DNA from 3 places in the Moritella sp. 36 genome. Region 1 is predicted to be linked to each of the others. Evidence: predicted binding sites of a transcription regulator. Region 1 holds the regulator's gene; each other region holds the start of a gene.

Region 1 (3,290 bases):
GTTTTATGTTTATTTTTTTCTAAGGTTTGATGGCGAGTTTGCACTACACGATTTTGTAGTTTAAAGCTCTTTGCTAATTGTTCAGCAATGAATACCGAGCGATGTTGGCCGCCTGTACAACCGATAGCAACGGTGACATAACTGCGGTTATTTTTTTCTAACATTGGCAACCAAGTCGTGAGTAAGTTTTCAATCTGTTGTGAAAAGCTCATTACATCAGGCTGTTGGCTCAGGTATTTAATGACGGGTTCATCAAGACCTGTGTAAGGTTTTAATTCTGGGATCCAATGGGGGTTTGGTAGAAAACGGACATCAAATACATAATCGGCATCCATAGGTAGGCCATGTTTAAAACCAAATGATTGAAATACTAAGACAAGTTGGTTGTTTTTCTTTCCTAAAATACGTTCTTTAATCTGTTCACTGAGTTCATGAATATTGAGTTCAGTAGTATCGATTTTTAAATCAGCAAGTAACGCTAAAGGGCTTAATCGTTTTTTTTCTATTTCAATCGCTTGTGATAGAGATAGCTCATCTTTTGTTAACGGATGAAGGCGTCTGGTTTCACTATAACGTTTGATAAGGACTGACTGGTTAGTATCAAGAAATAAACTAGTCAGATCGGTGCTCGTTCTTAACTCTGTAATTATGTCGTTTAATTCTTTTTTTTCTGTCGGTAAATTACGGACATCAATACTCACTGCCACTTTTTCGGTTTGGTCATTTAAGGTTTTTAGCAGTTGTGGTAGTAATTTTACTGGTAGGTTATCTACGCAATAGTAGCCTAGATCTTCAAGCACGCGTAATGCAATTGATTTACCAGATCCTGACTGGCCGCTGACTATTATTAATTTCATCTTTTATCCTCACAGCGATATAAAATAATGGGTTCATTATCCCGCAATTGATTTGGATATGATATGTTTTAATTATGTCAGAAGCATTAATACCTAAAGGAAAAAGTGGTTTTCCTTTAGGTTATCTGTGGCGAGATTAAAATTAATGACGAATCAACTTCTCTTTATGCTTAATCACTTGGCGATCGAGCTTATCCAGTAAGCCATCAATTGCGGCATACATGTCATTGTGTTCATGCACGGCAAAGATCTCCCCCCCATTTAAATGTATTTTTGCTTCTGCAATTTGAAGTAATTTTTCGACATTTAAAATCACATGGATATTGTTTATATGATCAAAATGCCGTTCTAATTTGGAAAACTTGCTATCAACATAATCTTTCAGTGAGTCTGTAATGTTTACATGTCTACCGGTTAAATTAATTTGCATATATGTCTCCCCTATGAAGGTTGGATTAGCCTTATAATAGGCTTTTACGCTGATTAGACGGTGGTATACTTAGTGCCTCCCGATATTTTGCAATCGTACGTCTAGCCACTTTGATACCTTGATCAGCAAGTAAATCAGCAATCTTGCTGTCACTTAATGGTTTAATGACATTTTCTGCCGCGACCAATTTTTTTATTAATGCTCGAATAGCGGTTGATGAACATTCTCCGCCATTGTCAGTACTTACATGGCTTGAAAAGAAAAACTTAAGTTCAAAAATACCGCGTGGTGTATGCATAAACTTCTGCGTTGTTACCCGTGAAATGGTTGACTCGTGCATTTCCACTTCTTCGGCAATATCATTTAAAACCATAGGTTTCATGGCTTCATCGCCATACTCAAAAAAATCAATTTGTCGTTGAACAATACTTTTAGTTACTTTTAGTAAGGTTTCATTACGGCTATCTAAGCTTTTAATAAACCATTTAGCTTCTTGTACATGCGTTCGAATAAACTGCCCATCGCTGCTACTACGATTGCTTGTCGACAAGTTTGAATATTCATTGTTCACTTTTAATCTTGGCACAATGTCAGGATTTAACTCGACTACCCACTGATTATTTTTTTTCTTTACTAAAACATCGGGAATTACATAAAGCCCTTCAGTCTGATCGATAACATTGCCAGGTCTGGGTTCTAGACTCTGAATTAATTGCATGATCTCTTTAAGCTGTGGTTCTTTTAATTTTGTCTTACGGCTTAATTGACGGTAGTCGCGATTGCCTAATAAATCCATGTGAGACTGAATTATTTGCTGACATTCTGTTAACCAAGGTGTGTTTTTAGGTAAATGCTGGAGTTGGATCAATAAACATTCTTGTAATGAACGCGCTGCAACGCCGATGGGATCGAAATGTTGAATACGCTTTAATACTGCTTCTATTTCGTCTAATTCAACTTGCTCTTCACTATTTTCTTTACTACTGTCGCTAAGTTCTTGGTGACCGTTATTGACGCTAGACAGGATGTCTTCACAAGTCTGATTAAGGTAGCCATGATCATCAATGCCATCAATAATCGCAACGGCAATAGCACGATCAGTGTCAGAAAATGGGGTTAATTCCATTTGCCACATGAGATGCTCGTATAAGCCTTCGCTGGTCTCACCTTGATAGACTTGGTCTAAACCATCAATACTGCTACCCGCACTGCTGTGAGTCTGTATTTGAGGGGTATAGACATCATCCCAATTACTGTCATTAGGCAATTCATCTGGCATGGCTTCACTGGCGAGCGCATCACTAACTTCTATTTGGCTGGCATCGGTAACTGCGTCGTTATTATTTGGATTATGCTCATCACTACTTTCTGTATCGTTTGCTTGAGCTGTGTTGGGATCTTCTTGTTCCAGTAGCGGATTACTGTCTAATGCTTCTTGAATCTCTTGTTGTAACTCCAAGGTCGATAATTGTAATAATCGAATCGCTTGTTGCAACTGTGGCGTCATTGCCAGAGATTGACTCATACGAAGTTGTAATGATGGCTTCATCTAACGACTACTCTCTCTTCCTTAAATGCGGTAACGTATCAATATCAAACTATAGTCGGAATTGATCACCAAGGTATACTTCTTTCACTTTTTCGTTGGATAAAATCTCTTCAGAAGTACCAGATGCGATCAAATGTCCATGGCTCACAATATAAGAGTGTTCACATACATCGAGTGTCTCACGTACGTTATGGTCGGTAATTAATACCCCTAAACCACGATCGCGCAGATGTTGAATAATTTTTTTAATATCACCTACCGAGATTGGATCAACGCCAGCAAAAGGTTCATCTAATAAAATAAACTTTGGATCTGCCGCAAGCGCGCGGGCAATCTCAACACGGCGGCGTTCACCACCCGATAAGCTCATGCCTAAACTATCGCGAATATGGGTGATATGGAACTCTTCTAATAATTCTTCTAACTTTTCTTCACGTTCGAAACGCGTGAGTTC
Region 2 (3,290 bases), 1.7 Mb from region 1:
CACGTGAATGTACGAGAGATTTAACCCAGTAACCATCTTGTTGTATTGTACCGATAGGTTGGTGGCTAAAGTAGTTAACTGGGATGTAAATAGCAGCGCCATTTTCAACAATAAAAGGCCCATTCAAATCTAACTGTTTTCTTAGTTCGAGTAATTCGGCATAAGTTTTACTGGTATTTGGAATAACGGGTATTGCCGCGCGCTTTAATTTGGCGAGCGTACTTAATGCGGGCGTAAAACTGTAGTTGTCATGATCGAGCAAAGTACCATCAAGATCTGTAAAAATGGCAGGGTAATGATTAAGCTGCATTGACTGAGGACTGTATGAATGCACTATGTTGCGGCTACTGTCCATTTCAAAAACCCAATTGCATAATGCGGGTAATGTCGTTAATCCATGCTCGGTGAGCCGTTCGAAATAAGCTGTAAACAGTTTTATCTCAGATTTGTTCATGACCCGGTCAAGTGGGGAATTGAGTGTCAGTGCTTGCTGCTTTAATTTTAACTCTTGCTCAAGTCGCCACTGGTAAACGGTATTGAAACTCGGCGCTTTAAGCATGACTAACATATCAAGTCGTTCATAAAGCGCAGCGTAGTGATGTTTGATTTGGTTGTTCACATAGCGACGCCAAACACCGTATTTGTCTTTCGCCGCTTCAAGGTTGTTGACAGGTTCTAATAGTGCCTCATCTGTTTGTGCTTGTACGCCTAAGCACCAACCTTCAAGAATAATGACATCGACAGCGCCATGAATTACTGGCCACTCTGATTCTGGGTACGGGTTATCGGTAGTTTTATTAAACCGAGGCAGAGCAACTGGTGTTGATTTATTGTTAGCAGATCGCAACTTATCTAAGGTACTGTGCGCGAGTGATAAATTATGTGTTCCTGGCACTCCCCGAGTTTGTAATAAGTGATGCTCATGCTCAGATAAGTTTTTACGTTGCTGGTGGCTATAATAAAAATCATCGAGAGAGAGAACCGCGACATTCATTTTATAGACACTGGTTAAATAGGTCGCGAGATAATCGGCGAGTGTTGATTTACCTGAGCCTTGGCAACCATTAATACCAATTAAAACAGGTGCTTGTTTTTTATTTATGCGGTCAATATCTGTTGCTGCACTGTTTATTGCACTATGCTGGTGCGCTCTGATTGCCGATATTAGCCCTGTGTACCATTTTGCAGCGTCGGTTAAATAAGCGGTTTCTAGCTTATTACGCTCAATAAATGCGGTTAGTTGCGGGTTTGTTATCATAATAGCCATCCTTGAATGAGCGAATCTTATAATAAGTTAATCAATAACTGTGCCACATATTGATTAATTTAATAGAAAATACCTCTAAGGTGTAAGGTTAAGTTTTTCAATAAGGGATGTTAGGTGATATTTATTGATCTACATCAATTTTTCTGGTCGCTATAGGGTATTTCTGTTAACATCGCCGCCTTAATCTACAGCTCTGGATTTACGTTCTAGTTAGCTCAATGGGGAATAACCAAATGTCAGCACCAATTACTACAAAAAATACCGCTCAAATTACAGTTTGTGCATTATATAAATTCGTACGTTTAGAGAATTTCGAAGCGTTACGCGCGCCTTTATTAGCAAAAATGGAAAGCCAAGATGTTCGCGGTACGCTGTTATTAGCGGCCGAGGGTATTAACGGTACAATTGCTGGGCCACAAGCAGGTATTGATGCTGTATTAAGCTTTTTATCTCAAGACCCAAGTCTGGGCGAAATCTCTTTCAAAGAATCTTATAACGATGAGAATCCGTTCTTACGTACTAAGGTTAAGCTGAAAAAAGAAATCGTAACCATGGGTGTTGAAGGTATTGATCCTAACCAAGTTGTTGGTACATATGTAAAACCGAAAGATTGGAATGCACTTATTTCTGATCCTGAAGTGATTTTGATTGATACACGTAACGACTATGAAATTGAGATCGGTACATTCCAAAACGCTGTAAACCCGAATACTGCGACTTTCCGTGAATTCCCTGAGTATGTGAAAAACAACTTGGACAAAGAAAAACACAAGAAAGTAGCGATGTATTGTACAGGTGGTATCCGTTGTGAAAAATCGACAGCTTATTTAAAAGAGCAAGGTTTTGACGAAGTTTACCACTTAGATGGCGGTATTCTTAAGTATCTTGAAGAAGTGCCAAAAGAAGAAACGATGTGGGAAGGTGAGTGCTTTGTATTCGACGGCCGTGTTTCTGTAAACCACGACTTAGAACAAGGTGAATGTGACCAATGCTTCGCTTGTCGTTACCCGTTAACACAAGATGAACTGCAAAGTGAGCATTACGTGAAAGGTCTTAGCTGTCACCGTTGTCATGATCAAGTGACAGATGAACAGCGTAGCCGTTTTGCTGAGCGTGAACGTCAAATGGAGCTCGCTGAAAAACGTGGTGAGTCACATATTGGTGGTGAAATTAAACACATCATTGATGAACGTCGCGTAGAAAAAGCAAAGAAAAAAGCTGAGCAAAACGCGAAGTAATATTTGGGTTATAAATACTTAAATAAGCAATAAACACTTAGAATAAAAACCGCTGGTTAGGTTACTTGGAATGGTAACTTACTTGCGGTTTTTTATTATCTGCAGTTTGAGGTTATTATTTGTAATTAATCGTGTATTTGGTACTGTTTATGATAATGAAATTAAACTGGAACTCACGTTATACGTCATTCCGAATAACAACCTGTTAGGTAGATAAAACGATGCCATACACATTATCACACGCAGTAGTCGCACTACCTGTATCAGTCATTGCGCGGGGAAAGGTTCCGCTTGCTGCAATGGTTGTTGGAAGCATGTCACCAGACTTCCCATATCTTTTCGCTCTTAGTCCAACAGAAGCGCCTGGGCATTCAGAGCTCGGGGTGCTTATTTATTGTCTTCTTCCGTCACTTTTAATGTTACTTGTTTGGTATCGGTGGATCGAGGGGCCAACTCTTGAGCTGTTTCGGTTGCCGCGAAGGGATTGGTCATTCGGAAAGTCTTCGTATCTTTTAGTCGTGTTTGGGGTATTGCTCGGTGCATACAGTCATGTGCTGTGGGATGCGACGAGTCATTTTGACGGTTCGTTAGTTGTGAACAGTGAGTTCTGGAACAGAAAAATATTTTCGTTGCCCATGTACAAGTTGAACCAATACGGCGGGGGTATATTTGGACTCGCGGCTTTGTTTGTGTGGTACGTGTTTGCGGTCAGTCAGAATCGCCAAGAAAAATATCAGGGTCGGTTACTCGCAGGTGTGCTTATGTATTCTATAAGCATTGCTTTT
Region 3 (3,290 bases), 630 kb from region 1:
TTCGCTCGCATCGAAGCTTACAACTAACTTATCCTTTGTATAGTTTAACTTTGCAGTTGGAGTTGTTATTTCATCAACAACGTAAACAGTCGTTGCTGTTGTTGCTTGGGTGTTATCTTCGGCTGTGACTTTTAAATGAACAATATGTTGCCCTGTTTTGCTAAAACTATGGGTGACTTGAGGTCCTGACAACTCTTGACCTTCAATCACCCAATCAATTTGAGATAAAGAGCCTTCACTATAGCTAGAGGAATCGCTATTAAACGTATATACCGTTGTTGCTCTATCCGTAATGCCTATTATTGCGCGTGGGGATAGGGGCTGTGTAGCTATATCTTCTGCACTGATTGTTAAATTTTTTGAAAACTGAGCTAAAGCTTCTCCAGTATGATTCTCTACAGTTAACTTTACTTTGTAGGTGGAAGCTTCTTTAAACTCATATTGAGGTGCTTGTTCTGGATATAATGAGGTTACTTGTCCTTCACCTTCTAAGCTTACTGACCAGTTAAAAGTCATGTCGTCAGTGGATTGCTCAACATCATTTACGGTATAAACGGAACTGAAATTATAAATGGGTGAGTTTATATCACTAGGTGTAGCTGAAAAACTCACGGATGATATCGTTTTTAATTTGTCATCCTTATCGTCATTATCAAATACATCCTCAGAACCGCAAGCTGTAAGCGTTGATAATAGTGCTACCAGTAGTAATTTCTTCATCGTATTTCTTCCATGAGTTTATATTTTGAGTAACAGATCCATCTTGGCTACTCGGGTTGGAAGCACATTATCATTATAACGATTATAAGAAGTACCAATTTGATTGTGGTACAAAACGTTGTGTCACCTTTTGTCTGGTGCTCTTATTGAAATGATTTAATTTATTTTAAATGAATTATATCAAACTTAATTATTTAGACTTAAATGAGCCTAATTAGTAGTAATGATTAACAATTAAAATTAATTAATTTATTACGTAATTTTAAGGTATAAGAAGTTATTAAAAGTGGGATTACGATCTCACATTTTATAGTTGTTAACATTTGAACAACAATTGCACTGAATTGGGGTTAACAACTTCGCTGCTGCACCAAGTTAGTGCTTTATAGATGCGTAAATGTGGGGGTGTTATATTAAACTGTTGAATTTACTTTGTTTTAATTGTTGGCACGGACGTTGAATTAAGTTTAATCATATAGATACTCAATACACTCAGGCAAGGAGCTCTTTATGAAGCTAATAAGCGCAATCATTAAACCATTTAAACTCGATGATGTTCGTGAAGCAGTAGCAGATATCGGTGTTGAAGGATTAACAGTAACTGAAGTGAAAGGCTTTGGTCGTCAAAAAGGTCATACCGAATTGTATCGTGGTGCAGAATATCAAGTTGATTTTTTACCTAAAGTTAAGTTAGAAATCGCAACACAGAGTGAAAATGTTGATCGCGTAATTGAAGCTATTAATAGTGCTGCTTATACGGGAAAAATTGGTGATGGTAAGATTTTTGTTTACGATTTAACACAAGTTGTGCGTATCCGTACGGGCGAAATGGACTCAGAAGCAATTTAAAGGAAATAAATTATGCAAGAGCTAACAACTACAGTTACTGAGCTGCGTTTTGCACTCGATACTTTTTACTTTTTAATGTCAGGTGTACTTGTGATGTGGATGGCGGCAGGTTTTGCTATGCTCGAAGCTGGCCTCGTTAGATCTAAGAATACAACTGAAATTCTGACAAAGAACATCGTGCTTTATTCTATCGCATGTATCATGTTTTTATTAGTCGGTTATAACATCATGTATGTTGGTAATGCTGAAGGCGGCATCATCCCATCATTTGGTTCTTTAATTGGCTCACAATCTGAGGGCGCTGATCACTCATTAGAATCAGACTTCTTCTTCCAAGTTGTATTTGTTGCAACAGCAATGTCGATTGTATCAGGTGCGGTTGCTGAACGTATGAAACTATGGGCTTTCCTCGCCTTCACGGTCGTTTTGACTGGTGTTATTTACCCGATGGAAGGTTACTGGACTTGGGGTGGTGGTTTCTTAGCTGAAGCTGGTTTCTCTGATTTTGCGGGTTCAGGTATTGTTCACATGGCTGGTGCGACGGCTGCATTTGCTGCAGTACTTCTATTGGGCGCTCGTAAGGGTAAATATGGTAAGAACGGTGAAGTGTATCCAATCCCTGGTTCAAATATGCCACTAGCAACATTAGGTGCATTTATCTTATGGATGGGTTGGTTTGGTTTTAACGGTGGCTCACAACTACTACTTTCAGATGCTGAAAATGCAACGGCTGTTGGTCAAATCTTTCTGAACACGAACGCGGCGGCGGCTGCCGGTGCTGTAGCTGCATTGCTCATTACTAAATTAATGTGGGGCAAAGCTGATTTAACAATGATTCTTAATGGTGCATTAGCTGGTTTGGTTACTATCACGGCAGACCCTCTGAGTCCTGCACCAGCATTTGCTACATTATTGGGTGCTTTAGGTGGTGCGTTAGTCGTATTTAGTATCGTAGCATTAGATAAAGCGAAGATTGATGATCCAGTTGGTGCTATCTCAGTACATGGTGTTTGTGGTCTATTTGGCTTAATGGTTGTTCCATTTAGCAATTCAGATGCAACATTTAGTGCTCAAATATACGGCGCAGCGATTATCTTTGCTTGGGTATTCGCAGCAAGTATCTTAGTGTGGGCTGTACTGAAAGCGACAATGGGTATTCGTGTTACTGAAGAAGAAGAAGTTACAGGTATGGATATGGCTGACTGTGGTATCGATGCTTACCCTGAGTTTGTATCAGTTAAATAAATTGAGCTAATAGCAGGTTATAAATAACAAAAGCTCAGCAACTGCTGAGCTTTTTCTTTGTTTCTTTAAACATAAAGATGACTCAGTCGTGTCGATTTATTCGAAGGCACATTATTAGAATCCAATTTCTACCTATGATATTATTCACTCAGTTTCCTCATTAGAATTTTAATTCCGCATGTTACTTATTATCGATAACTACGATAGTTTTACGTTTAATTTATTTCAATACTTCTCAGAGCTTGGGCAAGAAGTTGTCGTTAGGCGTAATGACGAAATTTCACTGGAGCAAATATCTATCTTGTCTCCTGATTATTTGGTTATTTCTCCAGGACCGTGTACACCCAACGATGCTGGTATTTCATTATCTGTTATCGAACAGTTTGCGGGGAAAATACCAATTTTAGGCGTTTGCCTTGGTCATCAATCTATTGCCCAAGTATTTGGCGCAAATGTCATTAAAGCTAAAAAAGTGA

The links. Region 1 encodes sigma-54, which starts transcription at its own class of promoters, with help from an activator protein. Its sites were predicted from a motif close to GTTGGCACGNNNNTNGNNT; they were not measured.
Region 2: HWV03_RS08935 (HAD-IIB family hydrolase) is a predicted target of sigma-54. The motif match lies at 1,297-1,315, and genes of this name have one in related genera.
Region 3: glnK (P-II family nitrogen regulator) is a predicted target of sigma-54. The motif match lies at 1,164-1,182, and genes of this name have one in related genera.

What each region holds. Positions count from the first base shown of each region.
Region 1 covers NZ_CP056120.1:235,747-239,036, forward strand. Annotated here, with positions in the region: gene rapZ (RNase adapter RapZ) at 1-857, opposite strand, end outside; gene hpf (ribosome hibernation promoting factor) at 1,000-1,287, opposite strand; gene HWV03_RS01090 (RNA polymerase factor sigma-54) at 1,319-2,836, opposite strand; gene lptB (LPS export ABC transporter ATP-binding protein) at 2,886-3,290, opposite strand, start outside.
Region 2 covers NZ_CP056120.1:1,982,620-1,985,909, forward strand. Annotated here, with positions in the region: gene HWV03_RS08935 (HAD-IIB family hydrolase) at 1-1,258, opposite strand, end outside; gene trhO (oxygen-dependent tRNA uridine(34) hydroxylase TrhO) at 1,501-2,505, shown strand; gene HWV03_RS08945 (DUF4184 family protein) at 2,727-3,290, shown strand, end outside.
Region 3 covers NZ_CP056120.1:4,640,062-4,643,351, reverse strand. Annotated here, with positions in the region: gene HWV03_RS20650 (PKD domain-containing protein) at 1-720, opposite strand, end outside; gene glnK (P-II family nitrogen regulator) at 1,231-1,569, shown strand; gene HWV03_RS20640 (ammonium transporter) at 1,582-2,814, shown strand; gene HWV03_RS20635 (anthranilate synthase component II) at 2,993-3,290, shown strand, end outside.